Silvibacterium dinghuense: one gene and its partner. The protein of the gene in region 2 interacts with the protein of the main gene of each other region in a pairwise test. Links are inferred from orthologs where the notes say so. Each region holds a gene or a part of one and is shown on either strand. Other genes may lie near its edges. The genes, in order: ESZ00_RS08075 and dnaA.

Region 1 (7,519 bases), 130 kb from region 2 along the record:
CAACACGCATGGGCAGCATCGCGCCTCCGCGATTACGACTGTGCCGCTGCCGCTGGCCGATGACCAGGAGGCGTTGGCGCGGTCGCTGTGGTATGCGACGAATGCGGGCTACGGCAAGGCGCTGCAAACCTATCTGCAGGTAAAGACCGAGACGGGCGTGCGCGCAGACGAGGAAGATAAATCGCCGGACTTCTCGAAAGACACGGCGCAGACGGCATTGCAGGCTCCAGCACCTTCCCTCTCCGTGAACCGCGCGGCATGGGGCGAGCGGCTGCGAGCGCTGTCGGCAGTCTTTCGTGAGTATCCGCACGTGTACACGAACTTCGTGATGATGACGGCACAGAGTGAGACCGGATACTTCGTCTCCTCTGAAGGCGCGAAGGTGGTGACGCCACACCAGCTGGCGCGCGTCGTGGTATTTGCGAGCACGCGCGCCGATGACGGGATGGACCTCTTCCGCGCGCAGACCTTCGAAGCCAGAACTGCGGCCGAGCTGCCTTCGCAAAAAGAGATGGAAGCAGCAATGCACAAGCTGGGCGCGAGCCTCGAGGACCTGCGCAAGGCGCCTGTGACACAGCCCTACGATGGACCGGCGCTGCTCTCGGGCCGCGCAGCAGCGGTGTTCTTCCACGAAGTGCTGGGACATCGGCTGGAAGGCCAGCGGCAGCGTGGCGACCAGGAAGGGCAGACCTTTACAAAGGACATCGGCAAGGCGATTCTGCCGCCGTTCCTCTCGGTGGCCGACGATCCGACGATGGCGACCTTCGACGGCACATACCTGAGCGGCTATTACAGCTATGACGATGAAGGGCAGCGTGCGGAACGGGTGGCGCTGATCCAGGATGGCGTGCTGAAGACGTTTCTCATGTCGCGGCTGCCCATCGCGAGCTTCGCCAGCTCGAATGGGCATGGACGCGCGCAGATCGGGCTGATGCCGACGGGCCGGCAAGGGAACCTGATCGTGAGCTCAACGAAAACAGTGCCGGATAAGGAGCTGCGGCAGATGCTGATCGACGAGGCCAAGAAGCAGAACAAGCCCTACGGGCTCTACTTCGACGACATCTCGTCGGGCTTCGCGGTGACGAATCGCGCGGCACCGCAGGCTTTCCAGGTGATTCCTCTGGTGGTCTATCGCGTCTATACCGACGGCCGGCCGGATGAGCTGGTGCGCGGGGTGAGCATCGTAGGCACGCCTCAGGCGGCGCTGACGCGCATCGTAGCGACGGGCAATCATCCGGAGATATTCAACGGAGAATGCGGGGCCGAGTCGGGGAGCATTCCAGTCTCGGCCATTGCGCCGGCGATGCTGGTCAGCGAGATCGAGACGCAACGCCAGGAGCAGGGTACGGCGCGGCCGCCGATTCTGCCACCGCCGACGGCCGTCTCCACGGCAGCTCCGGAGGTGCATGAATGATCCGTACACTGACATACGGGCTGCTGGGCGCTGCGCTGGTACTGCCGATTTCCGCCGCAGCACAGACGCAAGCTTCTTCCAATACAGCAGACGCGGAGAAAGATCCGGTTCTGACGGCGATGTTGACGGAGCTGCATCGGAATCAGTCCCAGCTACAGTTACAAAATTTCGAGAAGCCATATTACATCGAGTACCGCATCGACGATGTGACGCAGTACGAAGCATCAGCAGGGTATGGCGCTCTGGTTGGCGAGCACGAGACGCATCGGCGCATTGCACGCGTAGTGGTGCGGGTGGGAGATTACAAGCTCGACTCCTCGGGCGAGCGCGGCGATGCTTCGCTTGAAGTCACGTCCATCGACAATGACGCGATGGCGTTGCGCTACGCGCTGTGGGCGGCGACGGACGCAGCCTACAAGAATGCACTCAACAACCTGACGGCGAAGCAGGCAGCGCTCAAGTCGGTGCAGACTCCGCCACAGGCCGATGATTTTTCGCACGAGAAGGCGGTGGTGTCGATTGCGCCGGTGGCGCACCCCGATCTTGACCGCGCGGCGTGGATGCAACGCCTGGTAGAGGCGACGGGAACCTACCGCAGCGATGCGGCCACGAAAGACTTTGCCGCAGAGATTCAGACAAGCGAAGGCACGCTCGAGTCGCGGTTGCGCACCGAATACCTGGTGAACACCGAGGGAACTATCGTGCGCAAGAGCGGTGTAACCTATCGCGCCGAGGTGCAGGCCGAAGCGCAGGCAGCAGACGGCATGCGCCTTGAACGCTCCTACAGCGTGAGCGGCGTAACCAATGCAGACCTGGGCAGCGCAGAACACTTCCACAATGGCATTCTCCGGATGCTTACCGGGTTAAACAATCTGCGGCTGGCTCCTGTGATGGCCGACGAATATCACGGACCGGTATTGTTTTCGGGCGGCGCATCGGCACACGTCTTCGACGAGCTGTTCGCACGGGCGCTGGCGGCACACCGGCCGGAGCTGGGATCGTCGGCACGCACGGTTGGGCCGTTCGCTTCGAGCTATCACACGCGTGTGCTGCCGGACTTCATGAAAGTGATCGACGATCCTTCGCTCACTACCTTCGACGGCAAGCCGGTGCTGGGCGCGTACACGATCGATGACGAAGGGGTGCCGGCGCAGGCGGTTACAGCGGTCGACAATGGGCGACTGCTGAGCTATCTCACCGGACGAGAACCGATCCGCGATTTTCCTGCATCGAACGGCCACGCGCGAGCGGCAACAGCTGGCGCGGCAACACCGCGCGTGGGCGTACTGCACATCGAGTCTTCGGAGACCATCTCGCCTGACGAGCTTGAGAAGAAACTGGTGGCCATGGGCAAGGACCAGGGCCTCGACTCGGTGTACCTGGTGGATACGCTGAGCGGGACGGAGCGTCCACGCACGCTGTTCCGCATCAAGGTGTCGGATGGCTCGCGCGAGATGGTGCGCGGAGCACAGCTGGGCGATGTCGACCTTCGGCTGCTGCGCTCGGGAATCCTGGCGGTGGGCAACAATCCATATGTCGCCAATACCTTCGGCGACATTCCGAGCACCGTGATTGCGCCGCCGCTGCTCTTTGACGATGTGACGGTGAAGAAGGCAGAGCAGAGGAACGACAAGCTGCCCTACTATCCTCCGCCACAATAGCGGTGATTGCACCGTCGCAGTCATGCCTGCGGCGGCCCTGCTACACTGGCGGGACTTCCATACCAGAGCTTGAGGTTCGTCGATGCACGTGCTTCGCTGTCTTGTGGTTCCCGCCGCTCTCACCGCCGCCCTTATTGCGCTGCCAGTCTTCGCGCAGACACCCGCACGCACACTGATCCGCGCCGGACACGTGCTGAACGTGCATGACGGCTCGGAGCCCTCCGACCAGACGATCATCGTAACCGGCGACCGCATCACGGCGATCGCGCCCACAGCCTCCACGCCGAAGCAGGCCGGAGACACGGAGATCGACCTGCGCGGAATGACCGTCATGCCGGGGCTGATCGACGTGCACACGCATCTCACAAGCGCCACCGACTTCGATCCCTACACAGAACTGGCAACCTCGGTCGCGAAGAGCGCGCTGATCGGCGCACGCAATGCGAAGGTAACGCTCGAAGCCGGATTCACGACGGTACGCAACGTAGGCGCCGAGGGTTATGCGGATGTGGATCTGCGGGATGCCATCAACGAAGGATTGGTGGAGGGGCCACACATGCAGGTGAGCGGGCCACCGCTGGGCATCACCGGCGGCCACTGCGATGAGAACCTGCTGCCGATCGGCTACCACGTGCAGGCAGGCGGTGTGGCCGACGGCGTGGAAGCGGTGCAGCACAAGGTTCGCGAGACGATCAAATACGGCGCGGATGTAATCAAGATCTGCGCGACGGGCGGCGTGCTCTCAAAGGGCGACGACCCGCAGGCATCGCAGTACACGCTCGAGGAGATGAAGGCCATCGTCGCCGATGCGCACCGGCTGGGGCGCAAGGTGGCAGCGCATGCGCATGGATCGCAGGGCATCCTGTGGGCGACAGAGGCCGGGGTTGACTCCATCGAGCACGGCTCATACATGAACGACGAGGATATTGCGGCGATGAAGGCGCACGGTACCTACTTTGTGCCAACGGCGTACCTCATCGACTGGATGCAGCAGAGCGGAAAGCTTCCTCCGTTCTATGCCCAAAAGATGAAGGATGTGAGCGCGGTGGAGAAAGCGAATGCCAAGCGAGCCATTGCCGCGGGGCTGAAGGTTGCGCTAGGCACGGATGCAGCAGTCTATCCGCATGGACTGAACGCGCATGAGCTGGATGTGTATGTGAATCAGTTCGGCATGACGCCGCTGGCCGCGATCCAGACGGGAACGCTCAACGCAGCGGACCTGATGGGATGGAGCGACAAGATCGGTTCCCTCGACGCGGGCAAATGGGCCGACATCATCGCGGTCGAGGGCGATCCGCTGAAGGATGTGCGCATTCTTCAGCATGTGCCGTTCGTGATGAAGTCTGGCACCGTCTATAAGAGCGAGATACCACACGCATGAAGGCAACGGGCTTTGAGTTTCGCTTTCGCATCTGGATCGGGTTCCTGATTTATGTGCTGGGCTTCTGGACGCCATGGCTACGCTATGGCGCTGGCGCGGCTCGGGTAACAACGACATGGCTCGAGCTTTCGGGCGAGCTGGGACGCGTCATGCCGCTCGAGACGGCTTCTCTCACGATCACGCTGGCAGCGCTGGCATGCATCGCAGCCGGCGCTGCATTTCGCGTGTGGGGCACAGCCTATCTCGGCGGCTCGATCGTGCAGTCGGCGACGATGCATGCACAGGGAGTGGTCGCAGCCGGGCCGTATCGGCACGTACGCAACCCACTCTACTTCGGCGCATGGCTGTTCGGCGTGGGTATCTCGATCCTGATGCCGGTGACGGGAGCCCTGGTGTTCATCGTGCTGAGCTTTGTGCAGGTCCTGCGGCTGATCCTGCGAGAAGAGCCATATCTCACCGGGCAGCAAGGGCAGGCGTATCTCGACTACTGCGCGCGAGTACCGCGATTTGTGCCCAGCGCAAAACCGAAGCTGGCAGCATCCTCTCTGCATCCCGCGTGGGCACAGGCCATGGTGGCAGAGAGCTTCTACCTGACCATGCTGATCGCATTTGCCGTGCTGGCGTGGCGCTATAACGCGCAGCTGCTGACGCAGGCACTGCTGGTGTGCTTCGGGCTGTCACTGGTGGTGCGAGCGCTGTTCGTGCGCAAGGCATGAAAAAAGGGAGACGGGCCTCAGATCCGTCTCCCTCTCCCTAATAAGTGATTGCCGCGTTATGGTTCTTTTCAGGCGGCGGCTGCCTGCAATGCCATGACTACTTCTTCGGCGGAGCGATGGTATCCTTCGCGGCCTTGGCCACGCGGAACTTGACCACGGTCTTGGCCTTGATCTTGATCTGCTCACCGGTCTGCGGGTTGCGGCCGATGCGCGCCTTGCGCTCTGCCTTGACCAGACGGCCCAGGCCAGGGATCACGAATACGCCGTTCTTCTTGGTTTCCTTGATCGCGGTTTCCGCGAGCAGGTCAAGGAAGGCCGCGGCCTGCTTGTTGGTCAGTTCGAGCTTCTCCGCCAGAAGGCGGACCAGTGCGGTTTTGGTAAGAGCTGCTGCCATGTGTTTCCTCCTCAGATTTCGTTTGTTCGCGAATGGAGAAATTCTGCGCAACCTCTCCAACCGCCTTGCCAGTCTTCTTCGCCGCTCGCCGGAACTGCTTTCGTCCTTTGTTTATGCGGGTCTGAGAGACCTACCGCCGTTTACCTTGCGGCTTTTCCGGTGGCGTTGTCAACAGCAAAACCCCGGTTTCCACAGGTTTTTATCGGTATTTCTGTGTTTTTTGGCTGCTTTTGCCCGAAATCGGGCACTTTTTGTCCTCGTAATTGAGAAAAACAGCTTTCCATACGGACACGCGCCTCCCTGTGGAGGTTGCGGCGCATGCAGCGATTTCACGCCGCGCCACAGCGACGCGATCGCTTAAGAGAGCCCGAAAAGCGGCTTGCGTTTCGGCTGTGCAGCGGCGAGCAGCGGCTCATTCAGAAAGCCGACCAGCGGCGTGGACAGACGAAAATATTTCTCGATCGTGATAGAAAGATCGGGCCTGAGAGCGGTTGCGGCAGGCAGCTCAGCCAGCACTCCCCACTGTCGCCAGCGAACCCACTCCAGCGCCGGATGCTCGGCCGGAAAGCCCTTCGGCGGGCGCGTGAGCGCCATCGGCTCATGCAGATTCATGACCCGGCGAAGCTTCTTGTCCTCCACGAGCGCGCGGAAGCGTTCGTGATGCGCGAGCAGATGCGTGCGGATGGCGAAGAGCTGCTCCTTGGGCGGCATGTAGACGCCGGCAGCAATGAGCACGCCTTCGGGTGCGATCTGCAGATAGTAGCCGCTTCCCGAGGTCTTCTCCAGGCCGGCATGTGTCCACCATGCGGCGATATGCGTCTTATACGGCGTCTTGTCGGCGGAGAAACGCGTGTCGCGATAGATGCGGAAGAGGCTCTTGTGCGCGGGACGAATGTGGCCGGGAGCGTAATCCATCATGCCGGCGGTCAGGCGTTCGATGAGGGCCAGCATGGGCTGCTTCAGCTCCTGCTCATAGACCTCGCGACGCGCTTCGAACCATTCGCGCCGGTTGTTGCGCTTGAGGTCGCGGAGAAACTTCAATCCTGCTTCGCGGAAGTAAGGGACTGCGGTCGGATGGCTCTTCGCAGTTGAAGTCTTCTTCTTCGCTACAGCTTTTTTTGCTGCTTTAGCCTGCATGCCGGTCATTCTATGCTGAGAATGAGATGGGAATTTCCTCAGGCCTGCGGGCCTGTCTGCCGGCATTTCCATTCAGGAGCTCATCGATGACCGCACCTCGTACTTTGCATTGGCTTTTGCTCGCATGCTCTTCGCTGTTATGCGCGAGCGCAGGCATGGCCCAGTCTTCCGGAGCTTCTCCGGTCGACCCACCAGCAGGCGCGCATCTGCTGATGACCGCGCAGGGCCAGGGCTTGCAGATATACATCTGCACGGACCGGCAGTGGGTTCTGCAGGCTCCGGATGCCAAGCTGTTCAACGCGCAGGGGACACAGATCGGCACGCACTTTGCCGGGCCTACATGGCTCCTCAACGACGGCAGCCAGGTAAAAGGCAAGGTCCTGGCTACGCAGGCTTCTCCGGATTCCAAAGCGGTGCCGTGGCTGCTGCTCGAAGCGGTGCCGAATTCGGGCAGCGGGCAGTTCGCCTCCGTGGCATGGATTACCCGCACCAATACGCAGGGCGGCAAGGCTCCGGCCGTGGTCTGTCCCGGCCCCGGGGCGAAGCTGCCCGTTGCCTACACCGCCACGTACAGCTTCTACACGCGGTAGAGCTTACTCTTCGAGCTCGATCTCCCGCGCCTGCCGGAGTGAGAAGCGTTCTCCGGCCCGCAGGGTAAGCTCGAGACGCGCTCCGCGGCGCACGTGGTACACCAGCGCCGGACGGAAGCAGACAAGGCATGTCCCGCGTGCGAGACGCGCACTGGGATAGAGGATGCCATTGCTGCCCTGCGCGAGCAGCGTGTCCGCCAGCCGCTGCGGCTCGCGATAGCACTCC
Region 2 (15,531 bases):
CGGCACGCGGATGACTTCATACCCGGCGCGCTGGGCCTTGTTCCAGGAGCCGTGCTCGGCGGCGAAGGCGTCGCCCTTCCATGCTGCCGGGAACTGGGAGCTCTCGTCGAAGGTCATCTCGAGCGAGGCGAAGTGCGGCTGGAGCAGCACATCCGGCGTAAGCACCTTGTCCTTCAGCTCGGGATGCTTGCCCGCATGGCGAGGATCCTGGGTGCCGCCCATGTAGTACCAGGGCCAGCCGTAGAAGCCATCCTCCTGGACATGAGTGATGTAGTCCGGCACCAGGTTGTCGCCGAGCATGTCGCGCTCGTTGGTCGAGCACCAGAGCTGCCCGGTCGTCGGATTGATGGCCTCACCCACACAGTTGCGGATGCCTGAGGCATAGATCTTCACAAACTTGCCGGCAGGGGTGAACTCCAGCACATCGGCGCGGTGGAACTCCTCCGGATGCGTGTCGGAATCATCGACATTCGAGTGCGAACCGACGGAGACGAACATCCGCTTGCCGTCCTTCGAGAAGGCGATATCGCGCGTCCAGTGGCCACCGCCGCGCAGCTTGCCACCGCCCGGCAGTTCGGCGAGTTGCTCGGCCGCGCCGGTCGCCTTCAGATCGCCGCTCTTATAAGGAAAGCGGACGACTCCGTCCGTGTTACCGACGTAGACCCACTTCGGGTGAGGACCGGCGGGATAGAAGGCGATGCCGAAGGGCAGATTGAGATTGTCGGCGAAGGTCGAGACCTCTTTCGGCTTGCCGTCGGCGCCGACGCCGCGGAAGACCATTACCTTGTTCTCATAGCTGAGGGCGACAAAGAGATCGCCGTTCGGCGCCTTGCGAATCAGGCGCGGCTGGTTGAGTCCGGTGTAGTACAGGCTGACCTTGAAGCCGTCCGGCGCGATCGGCATGGCGCCTTCCGGCCTTTGGACCATCTGCGCTCCGTTATCGACACCCTTGGTGGCATAGGGAGCGGGCAGATCGGCGACGGTGAGCTTGCGGGTCACGCCCGGCTTCTCTTTCTGATAGTTGGTAAAGGCATCCTGGCCGGTGAGAACCTGACCGGAATCCTGAGCAAAAGCAGCGCAGCCCAAAAGGCCACAGACGGCAGGGGCAAGGGCGAGACGGAGCAGATGAGTGCTCAACATTCGTTCCTCCTGAAGCGGTGAGCGAAAGCAGTGAATGGCGTCAATAGACGAGCCAGGTATGCAAAAAAGCGAACGGCGCCCAAACGAACGAGAGTTTAGACAGGTTTGAAACAACCACGGAAAGCAAATGGATGGTTACGCTTCCCCGGAAAGCAGTGTACTCGTTTCAGCACTCAACCGTCCGGATCGTGCAGGGAACCATGCCGCTCATGCAGGGAACGAAAACCTCAGTGTGATGCGGATGTACGGCCAAGCGTAGCGGGCACGGCAACCAGGCGCTGCAGCAGATCGTCCGGAATCGCCGCCGTCAGTACGGCCCGGTTGTGATGCTGATCAATACGGGCACTGTCCAGCAGGGTGCGGGTATCGCTGGCGACAGCCGCTTCAGCCGGATCGGTCGAGATACCGGGCTGGTCGGCGGCGGCACGGGCCAGGCTGAGCAGGGTGCCCAGGGAGTCCACGGCCGCCTTGGCATCGGCGTCGCTGGAGGCAATCTCTTCCACGCGAAGATGCGTCTTTCCGGCCCAGCTGAGCGAGGCGACAAAGGTCGCGTCCTGCGCGAGAGGCAGCGACAGTCCCATGACGCTGAGGCGCCCGTCGTTATCTCCGAGCGGCAGACCGATCTGGCCAATGCCCCAGGCAAGCGAGAGCAGCGGCACGTCTACATAATGCTTCGCCAGCAGCGTGGAGCCGGTGAACGGCAATGCGGCGGTGCGATAGCGATCGAGAATGGAGTGAATCTGCTCCGCCGAAGGAGTATTGCTGACGGCGATCATGTCATAGCTGAGAAGAGCCACGCGCACGGTGCGGCCGTCATTGGTGATGCTGTAAATATCGTGACCGGCGTAGGACTCGGTCGAAGCGGACTCTCCCTGCAGCCACGCGGCAACGCGGCGTCCATCGAAGTGACCAACAAACACCTCGGAGAAGGCCACCGGGCCATTCGGCCCCTTGGGGTCGCTCATGCGATGGAGCGCGAAGGCAGCTTCGTCGAGATCGCGCTCGGGCTGGATGCCGGTAGCATCGATGAACTTCTGGTAGTCAGGATCGTGCGCCACGGGATGACGGTCAAAGTGCGTGGCAGCGCGCAGGGGGCGCAGGTCCACGTAGACGATGCCGTCGGATTCGGGCAGCAGCCGCGCCGCTTCCGGCGGCGCTTTCTTGCGAAGGTAGATGGCAGCGCCAACGAGCAGCAGGAAGAGAACAACGATCGCGATGGTAAGCCGGGTGCGGCGACGCATAGGTGAGGAGTGACCCTGTGAGCAGTGTAGCTCACAGGGCTCAGGGCTCAGGGCTCAGGGCTCAGGGCTCAGGGCTCAGGGCTCAGGGCTCAGGGCTCAGGGCTCAGATGAGAGTGTCGAGGATGTGGGTACCCTTTGTGTTTCGCAGCCAAAAGAAAATGCGGGCTCAGGCAAGAATGCCGGAGCCCGCAGAAAACAGCTTTTAGCTAGAAGCCAAGAGCTAAGCCACTACCAGCTGATCTTCGCAGAGAAGGTCGCCTGGCGAGGATTCGAGGTCGTTACCTTCGGATTGCCAAAGCCGGTGTACGAGGCATAGAGGCCGGCATCGTCGAGGTAAGGATCGACGCTCGAGTAATTGGGGTGGTTGAAGACGTTGGAGAAGTTGGCGCGGACCAGGGCATTCATCTTTTCGTTCAGCTTGAAGTTCTTGGTCACGGTGAGGTTGGCGGTGTTGGTCCAGAAGTCGCGGGCATCGTTGCGGGCGACATTGCCCCACGGTGAGTTGAAGGCCTTCTGGGCGTAGGTGCTGTTCATGATGTAGCGGACGTCGGACTTCGAAACCGTCTGCACGCTCGCATCGTCGGTCTTGTTGGCATTGTTCCAGCTGATCAGCGTGGTGGCCGAGGCGTTGCAGGAAGCTCCGCCGTAGTAGGCGCAGACGTCGCCGGCATAGGCGCCCACTTGCTGCACATTCGCCTTGCGGCTGCCCAGGAAGGGACGGAGGTTATCCGGACCCGCGCCGTAGGAGCCATTGAAGGTGTAGTCGGAGACGCCCGAGTGGCTGCCGTAGTCGTCGAAGCCGTACTGGATCGGGGTGTAGGTCTGGCCGGAAGCGATGAAGTAGTTTCCGGAAAGGCCCCAGCCGCCGAGCACGTGACCCTCAAGGCCATGCTGCTCCTTGAAGAACGGGATGTTTTCGACAAAGTTCAGGGTGAGATTCTGCGGGAAGTCGAGACCCGAGAGGCCGTGCTCGCCGCTCTTGTAGTTCAGCGGGTTCTGGGCAATGGCCGAGGTGTTGCCACCTTCTCCGCTGCTGAAGATCTCGCTCGAGTTGTCGGTGGTCTTGCTCCAGGTCCAGGCAGCGGAGAACATCAGCTGGTGGAAGAGGTCGTTGGCCCGCAGCTCGCTCTGCAGCGCGTGGTAGTCCGAATAGCCGGTGTTGGTGCGCTGACGGATGATGTAGCTGCTGCCATCCTCGCGGCCATTGGTCGTCGACCAGGTGACGTTGGAGGGAATGGCGCTGGGGAAGGCCTCGGCCAGACCCTCGAGGTAGGGGTTGGCGTTGATGGTCTGGAAGAGATCACCGCCGTGGTTGCCCACGTAGCGCACCTCGGCCACCAGGTTATGCGAGAGCTCGCGCTGGACGCCGAACGACCATGCCGAGACGTAATCGGCGCGGAAATTCTTCGACTCGTTGATCTGGGTGTAGTCGCGCGGATCGGCGACGCCCTTGGTCAAATAAGAGGAGAGCGCCGAGCGCACATTCGCCCCGGTCGGGTCCGCAGGCAGAACACTATCGACTTCCGAGGCCTCAGTGAGGGACTGCGAGAGCACCTGCGGAGCCGAGTCGGCGGTGTTCAGGTAGATGTTGTAGAACGGCGGATCGTAGGAGAGGCGATAGCCGCCGCGCAGCACGGTCTTGTGCGTGGTGCCGAGGAAGCCGGGCGTCCAGGCGAAGCCGATGCTGGGGCCGAACATATGGTTATCGGCGGGCAGCTTGGTCGCCGTGGTTACAGACAGGGGCAGCGAGGGATCCCAGAGCGGATCGGAGCTTTCCTGCGATTCGGTGTCGAGCTTATTGAAGAGGTTGCCCGGCTGGCCATAGGTGCTCCAGGTCAGGCCCAGGTTCAGGGTCAGGTTCGGCTTGATCTGCCAGTCATCACCGGCATAGAGGAAGGTGTCGTACTCGCGGAAGTCGAGCGTGGTTTTGCCGTCGGCGATGTTGATCTGATACGGCGTGCTGGTCATGTAGTTGGACCAGTTGGAGAAGTAGAATTCTCCGTTCACATAGGGCAGGAAGGTGTTGGGCGAGCGCTGGTAGGTCCAGTTCACGCCGGCCTTCAGGTGATGGTTGCCGAGCTGGTAGTTAAAGTTGTCCTGGAGCTGCCAGGTGTTGACGATGCGGCCCTGGGGCAGGTTGGTCGCCGGACCATAGGCCAGGCTGGAGTTGCCGGCGGTGTTGCCGACGTAGACGTGCGTCACGCCTTGCAGCAGGTTTGCCGTCGAGGGGTCGGAGTTGTTGCTGCTGCCGCCGAACTGCGTGTTCTCGCGGTCGAAGCCGACTGAGAGCTCGTTGACGATGTGCTGAGTGATGGCGCGCGTCCAGCCCAGCTTGACGGCCTGGGAGAGCGAGGGCTCATTGTAGAACCAGCCGCCGGCGCCGTTGTCACCGATGTCGAAGAAGCTGTTACGCGAGAGGATGTAGCGAGCGACGATCGTGTCTCGGCCATTCGAATAATCCACACGTGGCAGCCAGTTGAAGAGGTGCGAGCGCTCAGGCACGCTGCGCTGCACGTAGCCGTACTCGATCGGGCAGCTGCTGTTGCCGTTGATGGTGGATTCGATCGGCGTCCCCACCACCTTCGGGTTGCCGGTGGTGAAGCTGAAAGGGCCATAGGTATTCAGCGCGGAAAGCGCATTCGCATTCACGGCGCCGCAGGCCGCGGCCTCGGTCAGGCCGGTCTGGGTCGGCGTGATGCCGCCCGAGGTGTAGATCTCCGACTCGTGCCAGAGCTGCTGGTCAAAGCCGTTGAAGAAGAAGACCCGGTCTTTGAGGATGGGGAAGCCGATGGTGAAGCCGGCAAACTCGGTGTTCGAGCGCGGATTCTCGGTGATGTCGTCGAAGTTCTTCTGGTACGGGGTCAGCGTCTCGAGATCGTTGTTGGTCCAGTTGCCGTAGATGCTGCCATGAATATTGTTGGTGCCAGACTTGGTCACCACGTTGATCACCGAGCCGCCGTTGCGGCCGTACTCGGGACCGAAGTTGTTGGTGATGATCTGATATTCGCTGGCGAATTCGGCATCGCCGACCTGAAGCGCCGGGCCGGTCACCGAGTTGTCGTTATTGTTCTGGCCGTCGATCTGCTGATCGTTGTTGCGGCCTCGGCTGCCATTCGAAGCGATGGCGGCGCCGTTGGTATCGCCGTAGTCGAGATCGCGGCTGGCGTTAACGCCGGGCACCAGCAGGGCCAGATTGTCCAGACCCTGGTTCTCATTCACGTTCGCGAAGGAGGCGATGGTCTGGGCGGAGAAGTCGTTGGTGACCTGCGCCTGGGTAGTTTCGATGAGCGGCGTGGTCGAGCCGGAGACCTCGACGGTGGACTGCGCACCGGCCACGCCCAGGGTCACCGCGCCGAGGCCGGTATCCTGCGAGGTGGTGACCACGACGCCGTCCACCTTCCTGGTATCGAAGCCGGCGCTGATGATTTCAATCTTGTAGGTGCCCGGGGGCAGCAGGCTGAAGTGGAAGGTGCCAGACTTCTCGGTAGTCGCCTGGAAGACGACTCCGGTCTGGGTGTTGGTGGCCTTCAGGGCCGCTTCACCAATGGATGCGCCCGAGGCATCCACCACGGTTCCCGAGATCGAGCCCTTGGTCACCTGTGCAAATGATGCCAATGGCATAAGAATTAATACCAGCAACAATACGAGCAAACGGTGTAGCGTCACAACTGCTTTCAAATCAGGTCTCCCTTAAAATGCAAGGCAAAGGCTCGCACCTCGTGGCGGGTGCCAAGCCGGTTGGACTATATCGATGTGCAACGGCGCAGGTAGAGAAGCCGCTCCAGGAGCCTGGCAGCGGACTTTAGAGGTTAGAGCGATCGAAGAATCGCTTTTGGATCAAACCTCGATGGAAGCCGCCCGCGAAATACACGACACCTTGCGACAACAAAGATTGTGAATTGCGGGTGACATGGCAACACAGTAACAGGGTTATAACCTTGCGTCCACGCCAAAGAAGTACAATCGCGGATTTTTGTGTCCGAATTTGCCTCGGAAAAATCTCGACAGCGTTTCCACTTAGGTACCCCCGTAAGCCCCCCGCAGGCTCTCGCCTTTGAGAAGTGGAAAGGTTCAAGCCCCCAGCTCCGAGCCTTGAGTCAGAAAGAGTCCTGTAGTACCCCACCGTCAATGTGTACTTTCCCATGTCTCAAAATCGAGACATGGGCACCCGGGGCCTTCTTCTCTTGAGGAAGGCAGGCCCGAAACGCGATCAATGGGAGCGGGGGCCGGAGGCAAGAAACCTGCACGGCCAGCGGGAGCGGATGCCGAAGGCGATCCGCCCTGCGCGCAGCAGTTAGTTGTTCAGCGTCTCGTTCAGCTTGTTGAGCGTGCTATTGAGGTTCTTGTCGGCGCGGCGCTGCTCGTCGATCTTGGCGATCGAGTGCATGACGGTGGTGTGGTGCTTGCCGCCGAACTGGCGTCCGATCTCGGGCAGCGAGGCCTCGGTCATCTGCTTGGCCAGGTACATGGCGATCTGGCGAGGCACGACGACAGCGCGCGAATTGTTCTTCTGCTTGAGTTCAGCCACGCGCATGCCGAATTGCTCGGCGACGGCGCGCTGAATGGCCTCGATGGTGATCTTGCGCACCTGCGTGTCGATGAACTGCTTGAGGCACTGCTGCGCGGTAGGCAGTGTCAGCTCCACTCCGTTCAGGCTGGACCAGGCGAAGAGACGCGTGAGCGCGCCTTCGAGCTCGCGCACGTTGGTGCGGACATTCGAGGCGATGAACAGCGCCACGTCCGTCGGCAGCGCAACATGCTCGCTCTCGGCCTTCTTCTGCAGGATAGCGACCTTGGTCTCGAGATCCGGCGGCTGAATGTCGGCGATGAGACCCCACTCGAAGCGCGAGCGCAGGCGGTCTTCGATCTCGGGCAGCTCCTTGGGCGGACGGTCCGAGGCGATGACGATCTGCTTCATGTTCTCGTGCAGCGCATTGAAGGTGTGGAAGAACTCTTCCTGCGTGCGCTCCTTCTGCGAGAGGAACTGGATGTCATCGATGAGCAGCAGATCGACCGAGCGGAACTTGTCGCGGAAGCTGGTCATCTTGTCATAGCGCAGCGAGTTGATCATCTCGTTGGTGAACTTCTCGACCGAGACGTAGCAGATGGAGGCATTGGGGATGCGCTGCTTGACCTCGTGGCCCACGGCCTGCATGAGGTGCGTCTTGCCCATGCCGGTGCCACCGTAGAGGAAGAGCGGGTTGTAAGCCTTCGAGGGGCGCTCAGCGACGGCTTCGGCCGCGGCGCGCGCGAACTGGTTGCCGGCGCCGATGACGAAGGCGTCGAAGGTGTAGCGCGGGTTCAGCTGCGCGGCTGAGGACCAGTCAAAGCGACCCTGCTGTGGCGGCGCGGGCGCGTTGTTACGCGCGTAACCATTCCTGTTGCTTGCAGGCGCATTGGGCGCGTGCGTGGGCACAGGCGGGAAACCGCCGTCTTCACGGGGCTGAGCGAGGGTCGGATCATCCTCGGGAGTGACGAACTTGACGTCGTCGAACTCCAGCTGCAGTGCGTCGATGGCTTCCTGGATCAGATCGCCGTAGTGATCGCCCACATGCTGGAACTCCGGCGTGGGGATGCGCACGTAGAGCAGGCGTTCCTTGGCATGGCTGAAACGCGTGGGCTTGAGCCAGGTGTCAAACGACTGGCGATTGATCTTCTTTTCGAGCGCACCGAGAATCCGGACCCACGGATTGAGCACGGTGGCGGGAGTAGCAACAAAAGACATTCAGGTTCCTTGCTTGAACGCTCGCGGCGATACCGGCTTCGTAGCAAACCTGTAACCAATGCGACGCGGCCCCGATGATACCGGGCTGAGACGATGCGTATTCGCTGGTCAGGAGGCGCATGATCTGGATCGTTCTCAATTCCAGTGCGCTGTACGAGCGGGCTGACAGCCGCGAGGCGTCAGGAAAATCTCATATGAACGTTGCCGATACTAGCACAATTCGGGGGCCGATTTACGGAGCTTTCGGAGCGAAATTTCTCAGCTGCCGAAGTTGCACCACGAAGTGTGAAATATCGCGTTTCTTTGCAAATGCCGCGATGGAAAAAGGGGAATCAGGGCGCTGCCGCTACGGGTACGCGCCCCAGGTACAGGCGATTCTGCAATCGCCCCTAAGAACTTGCTGGCAAAGTTTTCGATGCGCATGACAGACGGTTCGATGTGACTCCACGCGAAATCTTTGCCGAAAACGCGGATAATTTTTATTGCGCATAGCCATCGCCTCCGAAGGCGAGATTTTCGAACCTTGTGCACTTGGAAAGATAGGCCAGGTGCACGGAACCTGTCGGGCCGTTACGCTGCTTGGCGATGATGATCTCGGCCTTGCCCTCGGTGTCGGGATCGGGATTGCCGTTCTCGTCGCGGTTGTAATACGCCTCGCGATGGATAAAGGCCACGACGTCGGCGTCCTGCTCGATCGAACCCGATTCACGCAGATCGGAGAGCATGGGCTTCTTGTCGCCGCCACGCTGTTCGGAGGCGCGGGAGAGCTGCGAGAGCGCAATCACCGGCACTTCCAGCTCCTTCGCAAGAGCTTTCAGGCCGCGCGAAATCGCCGAGACCTCCTGGGTGCGGTTCTCCTGGCGCTTGCCGGGGCCGGTGCTGGCGGTCATCAGCTGCAAATAATCAATGACGATGAGATCGAGGCCGCCGCGCGACTGGCGCAGACGGCGCGCCTTGGCGCGCATTTCGGTGAGCGAGATGCCCGGCGTGTCGTCGATAAAGATGGGCGCTTCCACCAGGCGCTCGAGACCCGCGGCCAGCTTTTCCTGGTCGTCACGGCCAAGGAAGCCCTTCTGAATCTTCTGCGAATCGACGAGCGACTCGGAGGCGAGCATACGACGCAGCAGCGACTCCTTGCTCATTTCGAGCGAGAAGACGGCCACCGTGCTGTTGCCGCGCACCGCTGCGTTCTGCGCGATGTTGATGGCCCATGCGGTCTTGCCCATCGAAGGACGCGCCGCGATGATGATGAGCTCGGACTTCTGCAGGCCGCTGGTCATGCGGTCGAATTCTTCGAAGTGCGTGGCCAGGCCGGTAACCTCGCGGCCTTCCTTATAAAGATTGTCGATCGAGCCGAACGAGTCGCGAACGATCTCGGGAATGCCGGCAAAGCCGCGCGAAATGCCCTTTTCCGTGACCTCGAGCATCGCGGACTCGGCCGCATTAATGATCTCGAGGGCTTCCTCGCTCTGGTCGGCAGCGCGCGTGATGGCATCGGAAGAGATCCGAATGAGCTGGCGCAGCAGCGACTTGTCTTTAACAATCCGGACGTACTCTTCAATCGAGAGCCGGCGCGGCAGGCCTTCGGTGAGCGAGGCGAGATAAGCGACACCGCCGACGGATTCGATTTCCTTGCGGCGGGCAAGCTCTTCGGAGAGGGTAACGATATCGAGGGCGCGGCCGGCGTCAATGAGCTCGGCCATGCGCGAAAAGATGCGCTGGTGCGAATCGAGGGCAAAGTCCTCGGCCCGGATCTTCTCGGCAGCTTCGTTATAGGCCTGGTTGTCGAGCAGGATGGCGCCGAGAATCGACCGCTCGGCATCGATGGAGGCCGGCAGTCCACGCTCGAACGAAATGTCTGCCGGAGTCGCCATCTGTATAGGCTAGGCGCGTGGTGGGGAGATGACAAGGTCGAGACAGGAGTGGAGAAGTGTGCATGAGGAGTCGGTTCATGGGGGTATGCACATTTCGCGGCCAATGCAAGTACAAATTGCGAACTACTTTTAGTGCAGCCCTGAGGGAAAGGCTGAGACTTTCCTGTGCAAGGCCTGTGGAAATTTAGGAAATCATCCGTCTAAAACCCAGACAGGCGGACGCCGGCGGCGGCAAACCTATATCATCGAAAGAGAGCATTTTTGCAGCGTATGAAACGGATTCTCCTAGCAGCAACGGCGACACTGTCGCTGGTAAGCAGCGCCTCCTTTGCCCAGCAGGCAAGCGACGCGGCAGCGACACCAGAAGTAAAGCAGTTCCAGGGTCTTGAAGATCAGTGGAGCACCGCGCTGATGAAGCGCGATCAATATACGCTCGAGAACCTGATGGCGCCGACCTATCTCGAGATCTCGGCCAGCGGCGACATCACCACGCGCAACCAGCAGATCGCGGATCTCTATGCCAAGACCGGTCCGCAGCCGGTAAGCCTGGAGCACAAGGTCGTCAACATCCGTACTGTCGAAGATGTGACTATCGTCGACGGCACCTACATCCACAAGTGGAAGGTGGGCAACTCGATCCACGAAGAGCGCGGCATCTTCACGCATGTCTACCAGCGCGCGCACGGCGGCTGGGTCTGCATCCACGCGCAGCAGACGGAAGTGGTGGAAAAGGCCGACGACAAGACGAAGCCCAAGGCAGAGAAGAAGAGCAATGCCGAACTTCCCTTCCACGTGCCGTTCTTCCATAAAGGCGCGGAGTCGACGCAGGACTCGAATGTATCGAGCAATACGACGGCCACGCCTGCCAGCTCGACCACCACGACTACAAACACTGCGGCTCCGCAGCCATAGGCGGTCGAACGATGTCGCTGCGCCCGACATGGGCGGAGATCTCGCTTCCCCGCCTGCGGCGCAATTATGCCTTGCTGCGCGCAGCCGCGCCCGGTGTGGAGCTGATGGCCGTGGTAAAGGCCAATGCCTACGGCCATAACGCCGCGCTGTGCGCGCCCGCGCTGGTGGAGAGCGGTGCGCGATGGCTGGGCGTCACCTGTCTTGATGAAGGCATCGCCGTGCGCCAGGCCTGTCCCGATGCCCGCGTACTGCTGATGAGCGGCATCTGGCAGGGCGAGGCTGAGGCCGCGATCGAACACGGGCTCACGCCGGTGGTGTGGGAGACAGCGCATCTGGCAGAGATCAAAGAGGCCGCGGCGCAGCGCGGGATTGCGTCCTTTGCCGTGCACGTCGAAATCGACAGCGGGATGTCGCGGCAGGGTGTGCGTCTCGACCGGATAGAAGCGTTTGCGGCTGCACTGGCACGGACTCCGCACATACACGTAGAGGGAGTGATGACGCACTTCCACTCGCCCGAGGTGCTGGATGATCCTGCCACTGCGCGCCAACTGGAAAACTTCGATCAGGCGCTGGCGAGGCTGGCTGCAGCAGGCGTAACGCCTTCGATCGTGCACGCGGGAAACTCGGCAACAGCACTGACACCGGCGATGACCCGCGCCATAGCAGCGCTCGGAAACAAGCATGGAGCAGCGGCGATGGTGCGGCCCGGCCTTTCGCTCTACGGCTACGCGCCACGCTTCTCCGGCGAAGGCGCGGCCGCGGAAAACACCGAGCTTCAGCCGGTGCTTGCATGGAAGACGCGGGTGATTTCGCTGCGCACCATCGAGCCAGGTGAAACGGCGGGCTACAACGCAACCTTTCATGCGGAGAAGCCGACACGGCTGGCGCTTCTGCCTGTCGGTTATGCGGATGGGCTGAACCGGCTGCTCTCCAATCGCGGCGCAGTGCTGATTCGCGGGCAGCGGGCGCCGATTGCGGGCCGCGTGTCGATGGACCTGACCATTGTGGATGTGACGGACATCGACGGCGTGAAGCTGGGCGACGAGGCCGTGATCCTCGGCGAACAGCGCGCTGAGCGAAGCTGGGCACGCATTACGGCAGATGAGCTGGCCGCCATAGAGGGAACCATCCCCTACGAGGTGCTGTGCGCCATCGGGCCGCGCGTGCCGCGAAGAATTGCCGAGGACGAGAATGGCGACGCATAAGGGCTGGTATGCCGACTGGATGTACTGCTGGGAAACGCGGCTGACGAACGAGGACTCCAACCGCATCGTGCGTCCGCTGGAGTGGGGCTTCGACTGGGTTGAGGACTTCATCGACGCGCATGGACTGCGAGAGAAGCTCTTCGGCGGCCGTGATCCGGAAAGCCTGAGCCGCTTCGAGGCGGAAGACGCGATGGCCGCGCTAAACGCGGAGATCGTGGCGCGCAGCGATGCGTTCTTCGGCTACGAGAAGCCGACCGACTACGTGCTCGAGGAGCGCTATCCGCAGCTCTTCCCCACCAACGTGCGGCCGAAGACGCTGGCTAACGACGCAGAGTGGAAACGCAAAGCAGAGACGGGCGAGATCGAGAAGGCGCAGTTCCTGCGCTTCACCTCGCCGGTGCGCACGAAGTATCCGGAGAACGATCTCGTCAATGCACGGTGGTATCCGGCTCCGGCGGAGAAGATGGCAGGCAAGCCGAAACAGGCCATCATCGTGATGCCGCAGTGGAATGCCGACGCCTTCAGCCACAACGTGCTGTGCTCGCTCTTCAACCGCTTCGGTATCTCGGCGCTGCGGCTCAGCAAGCCGTATCACGACATCCGCCGCCCGGCAGAGCTGGAGCGCTCAGACTACGCGGTGAGCGCCAATCTCGGCCGCACGATCGCAGCCTGCCGGCAGGCGGTGGTCGATATCCGCTGCTGCATGGACTGGCTCGAAGAGCAAGGTTACGAGCAGTTCGGTGTGCTGGGCACGAGCCTCGGCTCCTGCTATGCGTTTATCGCCAGCGCGCACGACGCGCGGCTGCAGGTGAATGCCTTCAACCATGCGTCCACCGCATTCGGCGACGTGGTGTGGACCGGGCAGAGCACGCGGCATATCCGCCAGGGTCTAGAAGAAGCAGGACTGACACAGGAAGGGCTGCGCACGGCGTGGGCCTCGGTCAGCCCGTTCTCCTACATGGAGCGGTTTGCGACACTCACCGATAAGCAGGTGCTAGTGGTGCACGCGAAGTATGACCTGACCTTCATCGAGGCATACTCGCTCGAGACGCTGAAACACTTCTCACGGCTGGGGATCAATTACGAGTCGAAGGTGCTGCCCTGCGGCCACTACACGACCGGCGAAAAGCCCTATGCCTATCTTGACGGCTGGTTCCTCGGCTCTTTTGTGTACCGCGCCTTCCGCGCTGCTGCGCGCAGGGCGATTCCGCCTTCGGCCTCCGCTCCCTCTGGTCGCGAAATGGCAAGGCATGCAACGCCCTAGAGCCGTATCCCCAAGAGCCATTACACAAATTGTCATCCCGACCGGAGCAGGACTGTTTTGTAGTCCTGCGGAGTGGAGAAACCTGCGGGTTTCTACCCGGACAGGCGCAAACCGCAGGTCCCTCCACTTCGCTCACCTTTGGCTCGCTGCGGTCGGGATGACAATGCAGTGATAAATTCTTTGTTTCCTGTGCCTCTATAGGTGGGTACGCCCTAGCCTTTATTCACGGCACGCGAAACGGTGGGATCGAAGTCTGAGAGCGAGAGCAGCGTCTGCTGCGGCGTAGATGCAACCGATGCCGCCCGGGAAGCAACAACCGCCTGGGGGCGCATGTTCGTCGGCAGAAAGACACTGAAGACCGTACCGTGATGTGCGCCCGAGACAGAAGAGCGGAGCTGCAGTCCGCCGCCGTAGCGATGCAGGATGGATCGCGAAACCCAGAGCCCCAGCCCGGTACCCTGCGCGCCCTTCGTCGTGAAGAATGGCTCTCCGATGCGGCTGCGGACCTCCGCCGGCATACCCGAGCCGGTGTCCGCAACGCTGATGCGCAACCCCTGAACCCCCTGATCGGCCCAGTTGCGGGCTGAGCGCAGGCGCAGGCGCAGACGGCCTCCGGGCGCGGTGGCTTCAATGGAGTTGGCGATGAGATTCGAGAAGACCTGGCGCATTTCGCCGGGGAGGACCTTCACCGTTTCGGCGGTTTCGAACTCGCGCTCGACCTGCAGCTGCTTGTCCGCGATCTTGCGGCCATAAAGGGTGAGCACCTCTTCGATGAGCTCGGATGGGTGCACGGGAACCGGGCCGGCGCTCTCACGGGAGAAATTCAGCGTCTGGCGGCTGATCTGGACGACGCGGCTGAGTTCGCTCTGAGCCAGCTCCAGATATTCCTGGCGATGTTCGGAGGACGGATCGACCTCGAGGAGGTAGAGCAGGTTGGTGATGGACTCAAGCGGATTATTGATCTCGTGCACGATGGACGCGGTCAGGCGGCCGAGGGCGATAAGCTTCTGGTTGGCGCGCAGAATCTCGGCGGTGCGATCGATCTCTCCCTGCACGCTGGCGCGCATCTTCTGATCGCGCCGCAGCTTGAAGGCCCGTTCCAGATATTCGGGCAGGCGGCGGGAATCGGAGCGCTGCAACCCCTGCAGAACGGCACGATGCGCAGCGGACAGAGCGGCGTCCATGGAATCCGGCTCGCGCTCAACCAGAACAAGTGAGCTGAGCGGTGCAGCGGCGGAAAGATGGCCGAGAAATTCCTGAAGAGTAAAGATATCGAGCCGCGCCATGGCGTCCTCGGCAATCAGGAGGAAATCGGTGTCATGCGATCTGAGGCGGGCGAGCAGTTCCTCCCGCTCATCGAAGGATTCGATCCGGGCCGTAAGGCCAATGCGTCTCATGGACTGGCGCAGTCCGTGGACTGCGGTGGAATCCATGGTGAAAAATACCACGCACGGGATGGAAATTGCGCTCAGCATGACCTCGTGTACCTCTCTACCTCCCAAATCGGTTCCAAAAGACTCCAGATCAAAGCCAGACCCCAGATAAAGCCAGATGCATTTCCTGTATCTATCGGAAAGCCGGCTCCGGACGCGAGCATGGGGGAAACAGGTTCCGGATGTCGATGTGTTGGCAGGTAGCCGAATGCCTCCCTTTTTGGCTGATGCGGACCGGACCCTGGCCGCGGACTGCCCGATTCCCTGCCAAACGCCCTGACAGGTGTTCTGTGGAAATACGATGTAGCACTTCCCCGTATTGTTGCTTCCGGCACTGGTAACTACGAAGGAACGGGCGCGGGAACGCTCGCCAGAGACGGCGAAATCGTAGGAGTCCAGAAGCTTTCCCGGCAGATTTTCCCGGGTCGAAGGCTTTTTCGCCCTACAATTTGCCGGGAATTATTTGGCATCCCCGCGGCCCCGTGAAAATCTAAGTAAAGGTGACCGACGAAAGGGACTCCGTAACCGCATGAAGGCTTTGCGTTTTTCCGGCCGCCCGCATCCGGCCGGGCTGGCTGTTGCGCTGGCTGCGCTGATGAGCGCCGGCCCCGCCGCGCTTGGGCAGGCAAATCCGAACGATTCGGCGCAGAACGCCTACGTGGGCAGCGTACAAGCCGTGGCGCTCTCGCCCGACGCGAAGAAACTGTCGCTGGACGAGGCGATCCAGCTGGGCATTG

The links.
Region 1: the proteins of dnaA (region 2) and ESZ00_RS08075 interact in binary tests that used the Escherichia coli proteins (3 or more experiments, as listed by UniProt). The link is inferred for Silvibacterium dinghuense from one-to-one orthologs.

What each region holds. Positions count from the first base shown.
Region 1 is NZ_SDMK01000001.1:2,057,410-2,064,928, forward strand. What follows is about bases 3,919-6,901. They hold ESZ00_RS08075 (HU family DNA-binding protein), read right to left. Parts: upstream 5,567-6,901; coding sequence 5,270-5,566; downstream 3,919-5,269. Other genes in these bases: ESZ00_RS08065 (metal-dependent hydrolase family protein), read left to right, coding at 3,919-4,456; ESZ00_RS08070 (methyltransferase family protein), read left to right, coding at 4,453-5,172; ESZ00_RS08080 (DUF2461 domain-containing protein), read right to left, coding at 5,924-6,703; ESZ00_RS08085 (DUF3455 domain-containing protein), read left to right, coding at 6,859-6,901. Also shown: ESZ00_RS08055 (metallopeptidase TldD-related protein), read left to right, coding at 1-1,414; ESZ00_RS08060 (metallopeptidase TldD-related protein), read left to right, coding at 1,411-3,075; more of ESZ00_RS08065, read left to right, coding at 3,158-3,918; more of ESZ00_RS08085, read left to right, coding at 6,902-7,293; ESZ00_RS08090 (RES family NAD+ phosphorylase), read right to left, coding at 7,297-7,519.
Region 2 is NZ_SDMK01000001.1:1,920,717-1,936,247, forward strand. The notes cover bases 5,892-8,818. They hold dnaA (chromosomal replication initiator protein DnaA), read right to left. Parts: upstream 8,107-8,818; coding sequence 6,676-8,106; downstream 5,892-6,675. Other genes in these bases: ESZ00_RS07545 (TonB-dependent receptor), read right to left, coding at 5,892-5,996; dnaB (replicative DNA helicase), read right to left, coding at 8,586-8,818. In the rest of the region: ESZ00_RS07530 (PQQ-dependent sugar dehydrogenase), read right to left, coding at 1-1,140; ESZ00_RS07535 (hypothetical protein), read right to left, coding at 1,368-2,381; more of ESZ00_RS07545, read right to left, coding at 2,610-5,891; more of dnaB, read right to left, coding at 8,819-9,980; ESZ00_RS07560 (nuclear transport factor 2 family protein), read left to right, coding at 10,251-10,892; alr (alanine racemase), read left to right, coding at 10,904-12,097; ESZ00_RS07570 (alpha/beta fold hydrolase), read left to right, coding at 12,084-13,361; ESZ00_RS07575 (sensor histidine kinase), read right to left, coding at 13,574-14,836; ESZ00_RS07580 (TolC family protein), read left to right, coding at 15,324-15,531. UniProt on the Escherichia coli protein: Plays an essential in the initiation and regulation of chromosomal replication. Binds in an ATP-dependent fashion to the origin of replication (oriC) to initiate formation of the DNA replication initiation complex once per cell cycle.